Regions from separate parts of the Brevibacillus agri genome, predicted to be linked through region 3. Evidence: riboswitches for the same ligand, from Rfam matches in the RefSeq annotation. Region 3 holds a riboswitch; each other region holds the start of a gene.
The links. A riboswitch is a leader RNA that binds a small molecule or an ion and turns the genes downstream of it on or off. The one in region 3 is predicted to bind cyclic di-GMP.
Positions count from the first base shown of each region.

Region 1: it holds a riboswitch for cyclic di-GMP, as region 3 does, so the genes downstream of both, BA6348_RS20885 (methyl-accepting chemotaxis protein) here and BA6348_RS04240 (methyl-accepting chemotaxis protein) in region 3, are expected to answer to the same signal.
Region 2: it holds a riboswitch for cyclic di-GMP, as region 3 does, so the genes downstream of both, BA6348_RS23360 (GNAT family N-acetyltransferase) here and BA6348_RS04240 (methyl-accepting chemotaxis protein) in region 3, are expected to answer to the same signal.

Region 1 is NZ_CP026363.1:4,260,223-4,264,388, reverse strand. Features, by position in the region: gene BA6348_RS20885 (methyl-accepting chemotaxis protein) at 1-1,581, opposite strand, end outside; cyclic di-GMP riboswitch class II at 1,718-1,801, opposite strand; gene moaA (GTP 3',8-cyclase MoaA) at 2,099-3,112, shown strand; gene infC (translation initiation factor IF-3) at 3,375-3,878, shown strand; gene rpmI (50S ribosomal protein L35) at 3,909-4,106, shown strand.
Region 2 is NZ_CP026363.1:4,765,329-4,769,494, reverse strand. Features, by position in the region: gene BA6348_RS23365 (methyl-accepting chemotaxis protein) at 1-965, opposite strand, end outside; gene BA6348_RS23360 (GNAT family N-acetyltransferase) at 967-1,515, opposite strand; cyclic di-GMP riboswitch class I at 1,677-1,760, opposite strand; gene BA6348_RS23355 (hypothetical protein) at 2,044-2,226, shown strand; gene BA6348_RS23350 (TrmB family transcriptional regulator) at 2,360-3,169, shown strand; gene BA6348_RS23345 (AzlC family ABC transporter permease) at 3,295-3,969, shown strand; gene BA6348_RS23340 (AzlD domain-containing protein) at 3,960-4,166, shown strand, end outside.
Region 3 is NZ_CP026363.1:828,983-833,148, reverse strand. Features, by position in the region: gene BA6348_RS04245 (transporter substrate-binding domain-containing protein) at 1-409, opposite strand, end outside; gene BA6348_RS04240 (methyl-accepting chemotaxis protein) at 532-2,505, opposite strand; cyclic di-GMP riboswitch class I at 2,579-2,678, opposite strand; partial or broken gene BA6348_RS04235 (formate--tetrahydrofolate ligase) at 2,893-4,166, opposite strand, start outside.

The sequences.
Region 1 (4,166 bases), 1.9 Mb from region 3:
CTCCTCCAGCTTTTTGAAGGTCGGGTTGTTGCGCACAAGCGGCGGCAAGTCGCTGTAGTACCACGTCCCCAGTCGGCAGTGATGGTGCGAGGCCATTTCTGCGGCGACCAGGTTTTCCAAACCAAGGAACATGTTGTAAATTTTCCATTTCCACAGCAAATGATCCGTTTTGGCCACGCGCACGATGTCTTTGTAGCTCAATTTGACATTGATCGTAAAGAACGTCTTGCGGTACTCATCCATTTTCCGGCTCAGTTCGAGAATGATTTGCGCGGTGTCTTTGGCGATTTGCTGCGAATGTGTGCTCAGGTCAAAAATCGTGGAGTTGCGGTGGGCGATATCCGTGACAGAAGAAGCCTGTTCCTCGGTCATGGCGGCAATTTGCGAGGTGGATTGGCTGATTTCCTGCATGGTGGACACAATCTTGTTCAGGGCGACATCGGCGAACTGGGCTTCCCCGACGCTGCGCTCCACCAGCTTGCTCGTGCTGTCCATCTGCTCCGTCACTCGCTTCGAAACTTGTTGCAGCGACTCCATGTTGTCTGTGATCCGGCTGATCTGTTCTTTTGTATGCTCGGCCAGCTTGCGCACCTCAGTGGCTACGACTGCAAAGCCGCGCCCTTGCTCTCCGGCCCGGGCGGCCTCGATACTGGCGTTCAGCGCGAGCAGGTTGGTCTGCTCGGCGATTTCCCGAATGATGCGGATGACGTCCTGTGTCTGATGAATCTCCTGATTGAGCTGGTTTACCCTGCTCATGACCTCGACAAAGACGTGGCCCACCTGGCGGATGTCGCCGAGAGCGGCATTGATGATCTGTTTGCTCTGTTCAGCGGATTGCACCGCTTCGTCTGTCCCTTCCGCGACTTTGAGCGCGTGGTTGGCGACTTCCTGAATCGAGGCGCTCATTTCTTCCGTTGCGGCGGTGACGCTGTGGCTTTCCTCGATCTGCTCGTCCATTCCCGAGATAAGCTGCTTCGTCGTGTCGAGCTGGGTCATATGGTTGAGCATGCCGGAGATGCCGAACAAAAACGATTTGAACGTCTCTTCCATATACACTTCCACAATCAGTTGCTGATCGAATGCTGCCAATTTTTGCACAGCGGTGACCATTTTCATCATCTGATGCGGCTGATTGCTCCATTTTTCCATCAAAATCGTGGTCATGATCTGAATCAGCAGATGGTGTGCAGAAATAAAATGATCGGCTGTCAGATGAATGCGGCTGTGAACTTGCCCGATGACAATTCTCGTTTTCACGTACTCATGGTTGACTTCTGCTGTGAGAAACTGCTCCAGGTGGACCTCCAAAGTTTTTTTCAACCGCTCCAGGCTGGAGTTGTCGAGGATGATCTTCTGGAGGTGGGGAACGTTAGTGATCGACTGGTAAAACTTGGATACGATCTCTGCTTTAAAGGGGTAAAGCGTGGTAGCAGCCTCTTTGACGTGCGCCAATGTATCCTGATCCACGCCCAAAAAAGACAGGCGCTCTTTCACGCGTTCGCCCACTTCGGTAATGTCAGTTGCGTGGGAAGCTTTCACATACTCATTCCATGGCTTTGCTTTCTTTGCAAAAAATTGCATGCAGACCTCCGAATTTTACATTTTATTGATTTACTCAAAAATTGAGAAAGAGGGGGCGATTGCCATTGCTGCAGCTTGCCGTTTCTGAGCAGTGGACAAGGCCTTTGTTCTGGGATAAAATAAACCGACTCTACAACGAAAATAGGGTCGGTTGCACTACTCGCTCCCAGCCATTCAAGTGCCCACATACAAACGGCTGATCTTCGCTTTCCTTATTGAAGAGGAATATATAGAGCATAATATATAGTCATATTATCCTATGTTTATACAAAAGGGAATAGTCAAAAAAACGGTTTGCACATTGGCGTGCACCGGGTCATTTTTCCGATTTTCATCGGCTTGCGACCGCTTTTGCAACAGCGAAAAGTGCAGGAACAGGAGCCGTTCGCAGGCGGAATATGGTACGCTAATAAAAAGCCGGAATCGCATGTTGGACATCAATACGAGACAAACTGGAGATAGAGTGGCATGCCAGGCTCAGCCAGGAAAAGGAGGGTGACCACCAGTGCTAGAGCAGATGCAAGTACGTGACACACGAAAGCGTCCTCTCCGTGATCTGCGCATTTCCGTGACAGACAAATGCAATTTTCGTTGCCGGTACTGTATGCCGGCTGAAATTTTCGGGCCGGAGTTTGAATTTTTGCCGCAGCACAAGCTGCTGTCGTTTGAAGAAATTACCCGCTTGACCCAAATATTCACAGCGCTCGGCGTGCGGAAAATCCGGATTACGGGCGGAGAACCGCTCGTGCGCAGGGATTTGCCTGAATTAATACGAATGATTCGAAAAATAGAGGACGTTCACGATATCGCCATGACGACCAATGGCTCGCTGCTCGCCCGCCATGCCCAGGCTTTGAAGGAAGCCGGGCTTGATCGCGTCACCGTCAGCCTCGACAGCCTGGACAACGAGCGGTTTGGCATGTTAAACGGCAGAGGCTATCCGGTGGATGCTGTGCTCGACGGGATTCGCGCGGCGGCGGAAGCGGGACTCGGGGTGAAAATCAACATGGTCGTCCAGCGCGGTGTCAACGACCAGGACATTTTGCCGATGGCCCGTTATTTCCGCGAGCAAGGCCATACGCTGCGCTTCATTGAGTTCATGGACGTAGGCAACAGCAACGGCTGGAAGCTCGATCAGGTCGTGCCTTCCAGCGAAATCGTCCGGATGATCGGCGCAGAAATGCCGCTCGTCCCGGTCGAGGCGAACTACTTCGGCGAGGTCGCTTCGCGCTACCGCTACGAGGGGAGCGATCAGGAGATTGGGCTGATCTCGTCGGTGACACAAGCCTTTTGCTCTACCTGTACGCGGGCGCGGCTGTCGGCAGAGGGGAAAATGTACAACTGCCTGTTCGCCTCCGCCGGCTATGACTTGCGCGAGCCGCTGCGCAGCGGGCGAAGCGACGAAGAAATCCAGGAGCAGATTCGCGCGATCTGGGAAAAGCGCGACGAGCGCTATTCGGAAGAACGGCTGGACGAAACGCCGGGGCTGCAAAAGCGTCCGAAGGTGGAAATGTCCCACATCGGAGGATAAAAAGCGATAAGCCTTGACAAAGACAACTCTACCTTGTATTATAAGTTGCGTGTATAAACACTTCATACTTCGAGAACAAGCAGAGGCGCCCAGCTTCTCACCTGGGTCGACGTCCGACACGACTGTTGACAGGTAACTCTTATGCAAAGATCCTTGGATCTGATGAAATTGCTTAGGTGAGATATGTGCGGGCGCAGATGCGTTCGCACATTTTTGTTCCTTCTCGAAATTGACGGAGGTGGCAAGTATTAGCAAGGATCAAATGTTAATCAACGAAGCGATCCGTGCCCGTGAAGTCCGTTTGATCGGCGCTGACGGGAGCCAATTGGGAGTCGTACCCTTCAGGGAAGCGTTGCGCATTGCCCAGGAAGCCGAACTGGATCTGGTAAACGTTGCTCCGACAGCCAAACCGCCTGTATGCCGTATCATGGACTACGGAAAGTTCAAGTACGAGCAGGCGAAAAAGGAGAAAGAAGCACGGAAAAACCAGAAGATCATCGAGCTGAAAGAAGTGCGTTTTTCTTCTAACATCGAAGAACACGATTTTCAAACCAAGCTTCGCAACGTCCGCAAGTTCTTGGAGGATCACCACAAGGTGAAGTGTACGATCCGTTTCCGTGGACGTGAAATCACCCACTCCGAAATCGGGCTTGGCGTTATGGAGCGTGTAGCTGCTCAGTGTGAAGATCTCGCTACGCCTGAGCGTAAACCGAAGATCGAGGGCCGCAGCATGATTATGATTCTGGCTCCGAAAGCGGAAAAGTAAGATAGTAGTTTAGACAGGAGGACTTTTCAGATGCCTAAAATGAAAACCAACAAGGCTGCTGCAAAACGTTTCAAAAAGACTGGAAGCGGCCAATTGAAGCGCGACCGCGCATTTGGTAACCACATGTTCGCCAACAAAACGACTAAGCAAAAGCGCCACCTGCGCAAAGCTGCACTCGTTTCCAAAGGCGATCAAAAACGCATGGAGCAAATGCTCACTTACCTGTAAGTTTTCGCATCATTACACACATTACGCAGCATGAGCTCCCTAAGCGCCTAGCAGTAGGCC
Region 2 (4,166 bases), 1.4 Mb from region 3:
GCCGAAATTTCCGAAATCGTTTGGATGATTTTTTCAATGGATTCCGTTTCTTTGTTCAGCTCTTGGATCAGCTTGTTCGTGCCTTGAATGTCCTTGATAAAGCGCTCGAAGTCGTTGCCGATGTTGCTGATGCGCTTGCTGCTTTCATTGGTCGCTTCTTTGGTCGATTCTACGTATTCGTGCATTTCGGTCACGGAGCGGGTCATGTCCTCTACCTGGAGGTTGGTCGTGCCCATCTCGCGGCGCAACTCGTTGGTGTTGTCGGTCTGGATCGAGAAGGAGCGCATGATCTCCTGAAGGGCAGCCACTGTCTCCACCGCGCGGACGTTGACGCCATCTGTAACCTTGTTCAAATTCTCCTGATATTCCTGGACGGAGTTGAGCGATTCGTTGATCTGGTCCAAAATGCGCTGCAGCGACTCTTTGGAGGCGATCGCTTGCTGCTTTTGCTCCTCGCTTTCCCGCTGCAGCTTGTTGTTGAAAACTGCGTGCATCATGCTTGTCGCCGATACGAAGCAGAAGGCCAGCAAGTAGTACATCAAATGAACAGGATCGGACGTGTAGAAAATCGCTTCGCCGTTCGTCAGGAAATAGTAGGTGACGATCCCCATGGCTGCGATGATGGTCAAGATGTTAATCAGTTTGTCCTGATAAATGCCCATGACCGCGACGAAGAACATGATCGTCATGATGTTGACCAGCCAAGGATCGAGTCCCACGATGACGAACATGAAAATGCCGATGACAGCGAAGTTGAAAAACTTCATGAAGGGAGCCATCTTGTCCCGCCAGGCTGGCCGGTTGGAAAGGTAGGCAAAAGGTGCGAGCACCCCGTACAAAATCCCCAGCACGGTTAAAACGAAGGAGAACGGAACCCCCATGATGAGGTTCACGATCTGGACGATGGTAATGATGCTCGCAAAAACAATGACCACCCAGTTATTTCTTCTTTGTAAGAGTTCCATGTCAGCTAACCTCAACTTTTATTTGTTTGCAAAGCTCTTGATACCAGGCAAATTCGGGCTTGTCCTTGTTCAAATAGGCTTCTTGCAGGTGGAAGACGGTCGGAATGGCATTCGCCCCTTTGTAGAAGACCATCTCTTTCACTTGCGTCGCTCTGACGTTGTATTTACGGTTAATCAACTGAAAAAAAGCCGGATCTGCCAAACCGACTGCATGCGTATATCCGTGTTTTTCTGCATAATCGATCATGAGGGCAACTCCCCATCGTCCCAGCTTTCCGCGGAACTTGGGCAAGACAGCGAAACTGTCCACTTCGACAACTTTCATATCGCTCGTCAAAACATCCTGAAACAAATTTTGCAGATAAGCAGAAGATTTTTCATGTGGTGTAAATTCAAAAGTCCCGCCTGGTTCGTCCTCATCCGACAACAAAAGATAGACGTCGGAACCATCTTTGGCGTATTCCATCTCGAAGCCCATTGAGGTCCAGACACTTTCCTTGATTTGATGGAAAAGTGCCAAAGATTGTGCTGAATCAACCAGTTTGTACATAATACTCCACTCCATTTTTCTCTCTCTTTGTTTTTTCATGTACAAGTCTAGTGTTGATCGATAAAATGGCGCCTCCTTTCTTCCATGTGAGCATAAAAAAGGCCATTCCCCATGCGGAAACAGCCCAAAGTCACCATCATCTTCCTGCTATGCTCATGATGTATGGCAACCCGGCTGTCATGGTCAAAGACTTTAGACCCGTGGTTTTGCGTCGCCACCTTTCGATGACTTTGCCTTTGTCATTCATTTGCGAAAAATGTATAGAAGTGTCGAATTATGCAAAATATAATCCAAGAGAAACAAACTTGTCAAGTTTTGGTAGGGTAAAGTAACCGATTGTTCATAAATAGTCGGCTCCAAATTGGTAGTTTGGACAGAGAAAGATGCGAGGAAAAACAGAGAAAAGATAGGAACATAGTCAGGTTGTGCCGGGACTTTTGCCAATGGCCGACTCAGCTACTTGCGCCTGATGCGTAACAAAAATTTACCATCCGTCCGATAACTAGAAAGAACAGGAGGGATGCGAAAATGAGTCAGGCCAAAACGATTGAGTTTCACTTTTCCGGTGGCGAGCTGGTTAAGATCGAGACAACCGAGCCGGAAGAAATCATCCAAATGGTCGCCAACCAAAAGGATGGGTGGCTGCAATACGATGACATCGTGATTAATGTAAGAAACGTTTCTTACATTAAAGTGCGCGATCTCGCTTAGGCTGCTTGCTTGCCAAAAAGGCCCTCGTTCACGGAGGGTTTTTTTTATTTTCGCTTGTGCCGGGAAAAGCACATTGACAAAGGAACGAACCTGAACCTATAGTGAGTATAAAACTAACTACTAAGAGGTCGGGATGGAAGACATATACAAGGAATTGCAAAAGCTCGGATTTTCCCAGTACGAGTGCAAGGCTTACATCAGTCTGCTCAAGCACTCTCCGATCACCGGATACGAAATCAGCAAACGCTCTGGCGTGCCGCGCTCCATGATTTACGAAGTCGTGGGCAAGCTCGTTGACAAAGGGGCTGTTTACACCGTGCCTTCCGAGCCTGTCACGTATGCGCCGCTGCCAGCAAGAGAGCTGGTCCGCAGGCTGCGCGGGCAGTTCGAAGCGTCCTTCGACTATTTGGAAAAAAACTTGTCGGCCTTAGAGTCCGAGCAAGAGATCGACGTCATTCGGCGAATTAGCGGTGACGAGCTGGTGCTCATGGAAATGAGGCAAATGATCGAGCAGGCTGGCGAGGAAGTGTGGCTGTCGATCTGGGAGCCTCAGGTGCCTTTTATCCAGGAGGCGGTGGACAGACGAACCGAAGAAGGGATTTCCGTCTTTACCGTTTTGTTTGGACAGCAAGAGACGCGCGTAGGGACGACGTATCACCATGACTATATGGCGCCTGATGTGGCCGAGGAACGGATGGGCGGGCATCTTACAATCGTCGCGCGTGATCTGGAGGAAGTGCTGATCGCCAACTTCACGCCAAATACGGCTGCCTGGGCGGTCAAGACGAAGGATCCGGCGCTCGTTCTGGTCGCTGTCGAGTACATTCGCCACGATATTATGTTTGCGGAAGTGACAAAGGTGCTCGGCCCGGATAAGGTCGAAGCGCTCTGGCGCAGCAAGCCGGACTTGTACCAGGTGGTCACCGGGAAGAGATTCAAGTAAGCGGAGCGAAGCAGGAGGCAAGCGCGCAAGCCGGAGTGAAATAAAGAGAGAGTGAGGGAGAAGCAGTGGGGCGAGAACAACTGCAAGTAGAAGCATTGTCGAACGCGGGTGAGCAGGGAAGCTTCATGCAGGGGGTCAAGGATTGCATTCCAACCTTGCTCGGGTATTTGAGCATCGGGTTTGCGGCAGGTGTGCTGGAAAAGACCGCTGGGCTGAGCATCATGGAAATTGCCTTGATGAGCATTTTGCTGTACGCAGGCTCGGCGCAGTTTATTGCTGCGGGCATGATTGCCGCAGGAAGCTCGGCGATGGGAATTATCATTACGATTTTGTTTGTGAATTTGCGGCATATTTTGCTAAGCGCGGCTCTGTCGCCCTACTTCCGCCATCTGACGGCGTTTCGGAACATGCTCGTCGGTTCGCTTCTGACAGACGAGACGTTCGGGGTTGCGATCAACGAGGCGGCGAAGCGCAAGCAGATCGACGAAAAATGGATGCACGGTTTGAATGTGACGGCTTACCTGAACTGGATTGCGGCCAATTTGGCGGGAGCCTATTTCGGACAGTGGATCGCCAATCCCGAGCAGTTGGGCCTTGATTTCGCTCTGCCGGCGATGTTTATCGGCTTGCTGGTGCTGGCGATGATGAGCCGCAAGCAAATCCGGCTCGATATCGTCGTCGCCATCAGCGCAGTCGTCATTGCTGTAGGCGTGTCTGTCTTGTATCCGGGCAACCTTGGCGTCATCGTAGCTACGCTGTGCGCATCGACAATCGGGATGGTGATCGAAAGATGGAAGTGAGATGGGATATCTTCCTCATTATTGTAGGCAGTGCGCTGGTCACGTTTTTGCCGCGGGTGCTGCCCTTGATGGTGCTGTCGCGCATGGAGCTTCCCGCGTGGGGCGTCCGCTGGCTGCATTACGTGCCGATCGCGGTCATGGCTGCACTGGTCGGGCAGGAGCTGTTTTTGCAGGAGGGAAAGTTGTCGCTACTAGCC
Region 3 (4,166 bases):
TCTGGCGATCGGTGTTGCGGGTCACGCCGCCGACCGCGATGTCAAATTTGTTCGCCAGCAGATCGTCCATCAGCGTCGGCCAGGAGGTTTGCACGAAGCGCGCTTCTACTCCAAGGCTTTTCGCAAACTCTTTCATCGCGTCGATGTCGTAGCCTTCAAATTCGTTCGTTTTCGGGTTCAAATATGTGAACGGCTTGTAGTCGCCCGGTGTGCCCACGAGAATGTATCCCCGTGCGATAATCTCGTCGAGGCGGGACTCAAACTGTTTGTTTTCCTGTTTTTTGACCGCTTCCACTGCTGCGGTCTGCCCGGTTTGCGCGCCTGTAGTAGCAGCAAACGCTCCGGTTCCAGTCATCAGCATCGTTGCAGCGAGCGCGCTCGCCATCATTCTTTTTGTCCACTTTTTCATTAGTTTCTTCTCCTCCCGATTGTCGATCAGTCTGTCTCATGCCCATCTGCTGTTTCGAGCTGTCTCATCCCTTACATGGCATCCCCCCTTTAACCAGGGACGGGCTTTAGCCTTACAAGGTCTTACAAGGTGAACTTGCCTACGCCCTGCTGCAACTCCTCCGTGACCGTGTTCAACTGCTCGACCGAACGGGCAATGTCCTGAATGGCTTGCAACTGTTCGGCCGTGGCCTCCACGACCTTCTGCGCGTCTTCCGAGGCAAGCTTGGCAATGTTGTACATTTCGTCGACCGAGGCGCTCACCTGCTCAGAGCCTGCAGACATTTCCTCCGATGCCGCCGACACCTCCAAAATATGGGCGGCAACATTGCGCGACGATTCCAAAATATGCGCGAAAATATCCCGCACCTCTTCGATCATCGAAATGCCTTCCTGCGCCTCGCGATTGCCGGTGTTCATCACTTCTACCGCGTGGCGGGTATCCTGCTGGATTTCCCCGATCAGCGCCGCGATTTTCGCAGCCGACTCCTCGGATTGATGCGCCAGATTTTTCACTTCTCCCGCCACGACGGCAAAGCCGCGGCCGTGCTCGCCAGCCCGCGCTGCCTCAATCGACGCGTTGAGCGCAAGCAGGTTGATTTGCGAGGTTAACTGGCTGATCGTATCGAGAATCCCTTCGATCTCCTTGGATCGGCTGTTCAAGCGCTCAATGGCTTCAGCCGCTCTGGTCGTGCCCTCTCCGATGCTGCCCATTTGCCGGACGGCCTGCTCGACGACTGCTGCGCCTTGCTCGGCCTGATCCGATGCCTCGCGCGCCGCTTCGGACACATGCGCGGATGTCTCTGCAATTTTCACAATCCCCGCCGCCATGTCATTCATGGACAAGGCGACGTCCTTGGAGCTGGTAGCCTGTGCCTCGGCCCCGCTGGCAATCTGGTTGATTGACGTCCCGATCCGGTTTACGTTTTCGGTCGCGTGTTCAATTCCTGCCGACACTTCATGCGTAAAGCGCAGCACCTGCTCCGACGATTGCGACACGCCTTCGATCAAGCCTTTCAAGTGCGAGACGGTCTGGTTGAAGTCGCGGGAAAGCACTGCGATCTCATCTTTTCCGGCCACCGTGACCGTCTCTGTGAGATTGCCCTGGGCGACGACATTGACGGCCTGGTTCAGACGCTGGATCGGTCGAACCAAACGAACCGACAGCCAGTACACGAAGACGATGCCCACCGCCAGAACGACCAAGGAAATAGCCAGTAGCTTGATCGACAGTTCGTTGACCGGAGCGTGCAGGTCTTTGGCCGGAGCAGTGATGAACACTCCCCAGTTCAATCTGGTCGAAGCGTAGGAGGCGAATTGCGCCGCTTGTCCCTCTTCGTATTGAATGACTCCGCGGCCGCCTTGTGCCGTTGCTTCAAAGGCGGTTTTCAACTCAGGAATATTGCTGTCGAGCACCGACTGCTTCAAAATGACTTCGCTGTTCGGATGCCAAATATACGTTCCTTTTTTGCTCACCAAAAAGGCATAGCCACTATGTCCGAACTTCTCCTCGGAAACCGTCTTCTGAATCTCGTTGATCGGAATGGTCGAACCGACATAGCCGTATTGGCGATTGTCCTTCATCAGCGGAACGATGATCGTCACGATGTAGTTGCCTGTCCGCTGCGACACGACCGGCTCGGAAACGATGATTTTCCCCTCGCCTCGTCCTGCCTCCTGAAAATGCGGACGATCAGACGGGTTCGTCTCCTCGCCCTTGAAGTTGATGACTTTTTTGCCGCTCAGGTCATAGGAAAAGAAAAACGTCTCAAACTCGGGGTTTTTCTTCTGCGCCTCCTGAATCAGCTTCAAGTCATGGTCGAAATTGTTGTCGGCGGAAATCATCTCTCCGATCGTTTCAACAATTCCGATTTTTTCTTGGAAAAAGCTGTCGATTCTGATGGAAAGATTGCTGGCCGTAAGTTCCGCTTCTTTGTCCAGGCTGGACGACAGCAACTGCGACGAGCTGTAGTAGCTGGCACCGCAGACCGTACCCAAGCTGACAATCAAGAGCAGGCACATGACGACGATCAGCTTTTTCTTCAAACTGGATTCCATCTCACGCTGTACCTCCTATCTTTTTTTGGCAACAAAAAAGACTGCCACCCGGACAGCCTTCTTACGTGTACGGCATGGCAACCCGGCTATCGTAGCAGCAGAAGATGCGCTCTGCTTGCCTTAGACCCGTGGCTTTGCGTCCCTGCCTTTCAACAGGTTTGCCTTTGTCATTTTTTGTCGTTTTATCTGTATAAAAATACTATAGCACAACATCGGAAAAATGTGGGTTAACTTTAAAATAATGGCTTGGATTTTTTTCCACACAAAATCTTTACCCAAATTGTTTGACAAGTAAACTACTTTCTGCGAAATAATTGCGAAAAAATCGCAAAAAGGCTGACACCTTGTTGTTGGTGTCAGCCTGTCGTCCACTTTTGACTTCTTCGTTTAGCTCAGCCCTTCCACGTGGCCGTGCTCATCCACATACAGCGATTCGGCCGCAGGTTTCTTCGGGAGTCCCGGCATCGTCACCAGGCTTCCGGTCAAGGCGACGATGAAGCCTGCTCCTGCCGAAATCCGCACTTCGCTCACCTGAATGGTAAAACCGACAGGGGCGCCAAGCTGATCGGCCCGATCTGTAAAGGAGTACGGCGTCTTCGCCATGCACACAGGCAGATGGGACAGCCCCATTTCCTCTACCTTCTGGATCGTTTTTGTCGCCAGCGACGAAAAGACTACCCCGGAGCCGCGGTAAATTTCTTTGACCACCGTCTCAATCTTTTCCTTCACGCCGAGGTCTTCTTCGTACAAAAAGCGGAATTGCCCAGGGCGCTCTGCCGCGCGCGTCACTTTTTTCGCCAGTTCGATTGCGCCTTCTCCGCCTTCTGCCCACGCCTTGGACAGCGCCGCCTCGGCACCTGCCTCCTGGCACAGCGCCATGACTGCGTCGATCTCCGCTTGGGTATCAGTGGCAAAATGGTTGATCGCTACAACCGCCGGCACGCCGAACTTCTGCAAGTTTTCCAGATGGCGACGCACGTTGGCGAAGCCTTTTTCCAATGCGGCGAGGTTTTCTTCGGCCAAATCCGGCACTTTGATTCCGGCGTTGTACTTCAAGGAACGCACGGTAATGACCACGACTGCTGCCGATGGCGTCAGCCCGGCTTTTCTGCACTTGATGTCAAAAAACTTCTCCGCGCCCAGGTCAGCGCCGAAGCCCGCTTCCGTTACGACGTAGTCGGCCAGCTTCAAGGCTGTCTTCGTGCCGATCACGCTGCTGCATCCGTGCGCGATATTCGCAAACGGACCACCGTGGACGATGACTGGCGTGCCCTCAATCGTTTGCACGAGGTTTGGCTTGATCGCTTCCTTGAGCAGTACGCACATCGCCTCGACCGCATTGATTTCTTCCGCCCGGACTGGCTTGTCTTCAAAATCGTAGCCGATGATGATGTGGTTCAGCCGCTCGCGCAAGTCGGCGAGGTTCTCGCTCAGGCACAAAATCGCCATGATTTCCGATGCGGTCGTAATCATGAAGCCGTCTTCGCGCGTCATGCCGTTGCCGTCTCCCAGCCCGACCACGATATTTCTGAGCGCGCGGTCGTTCATGTCCATCGCCCGTTTCCAGACATTTTTTTCGGATTGATGCCCCGCGGATTGCCGTGGAAAATATGGTTGTCGATCATCGCCGCAAGCAAATTGTGCGCCGCGGTAATGGCGTG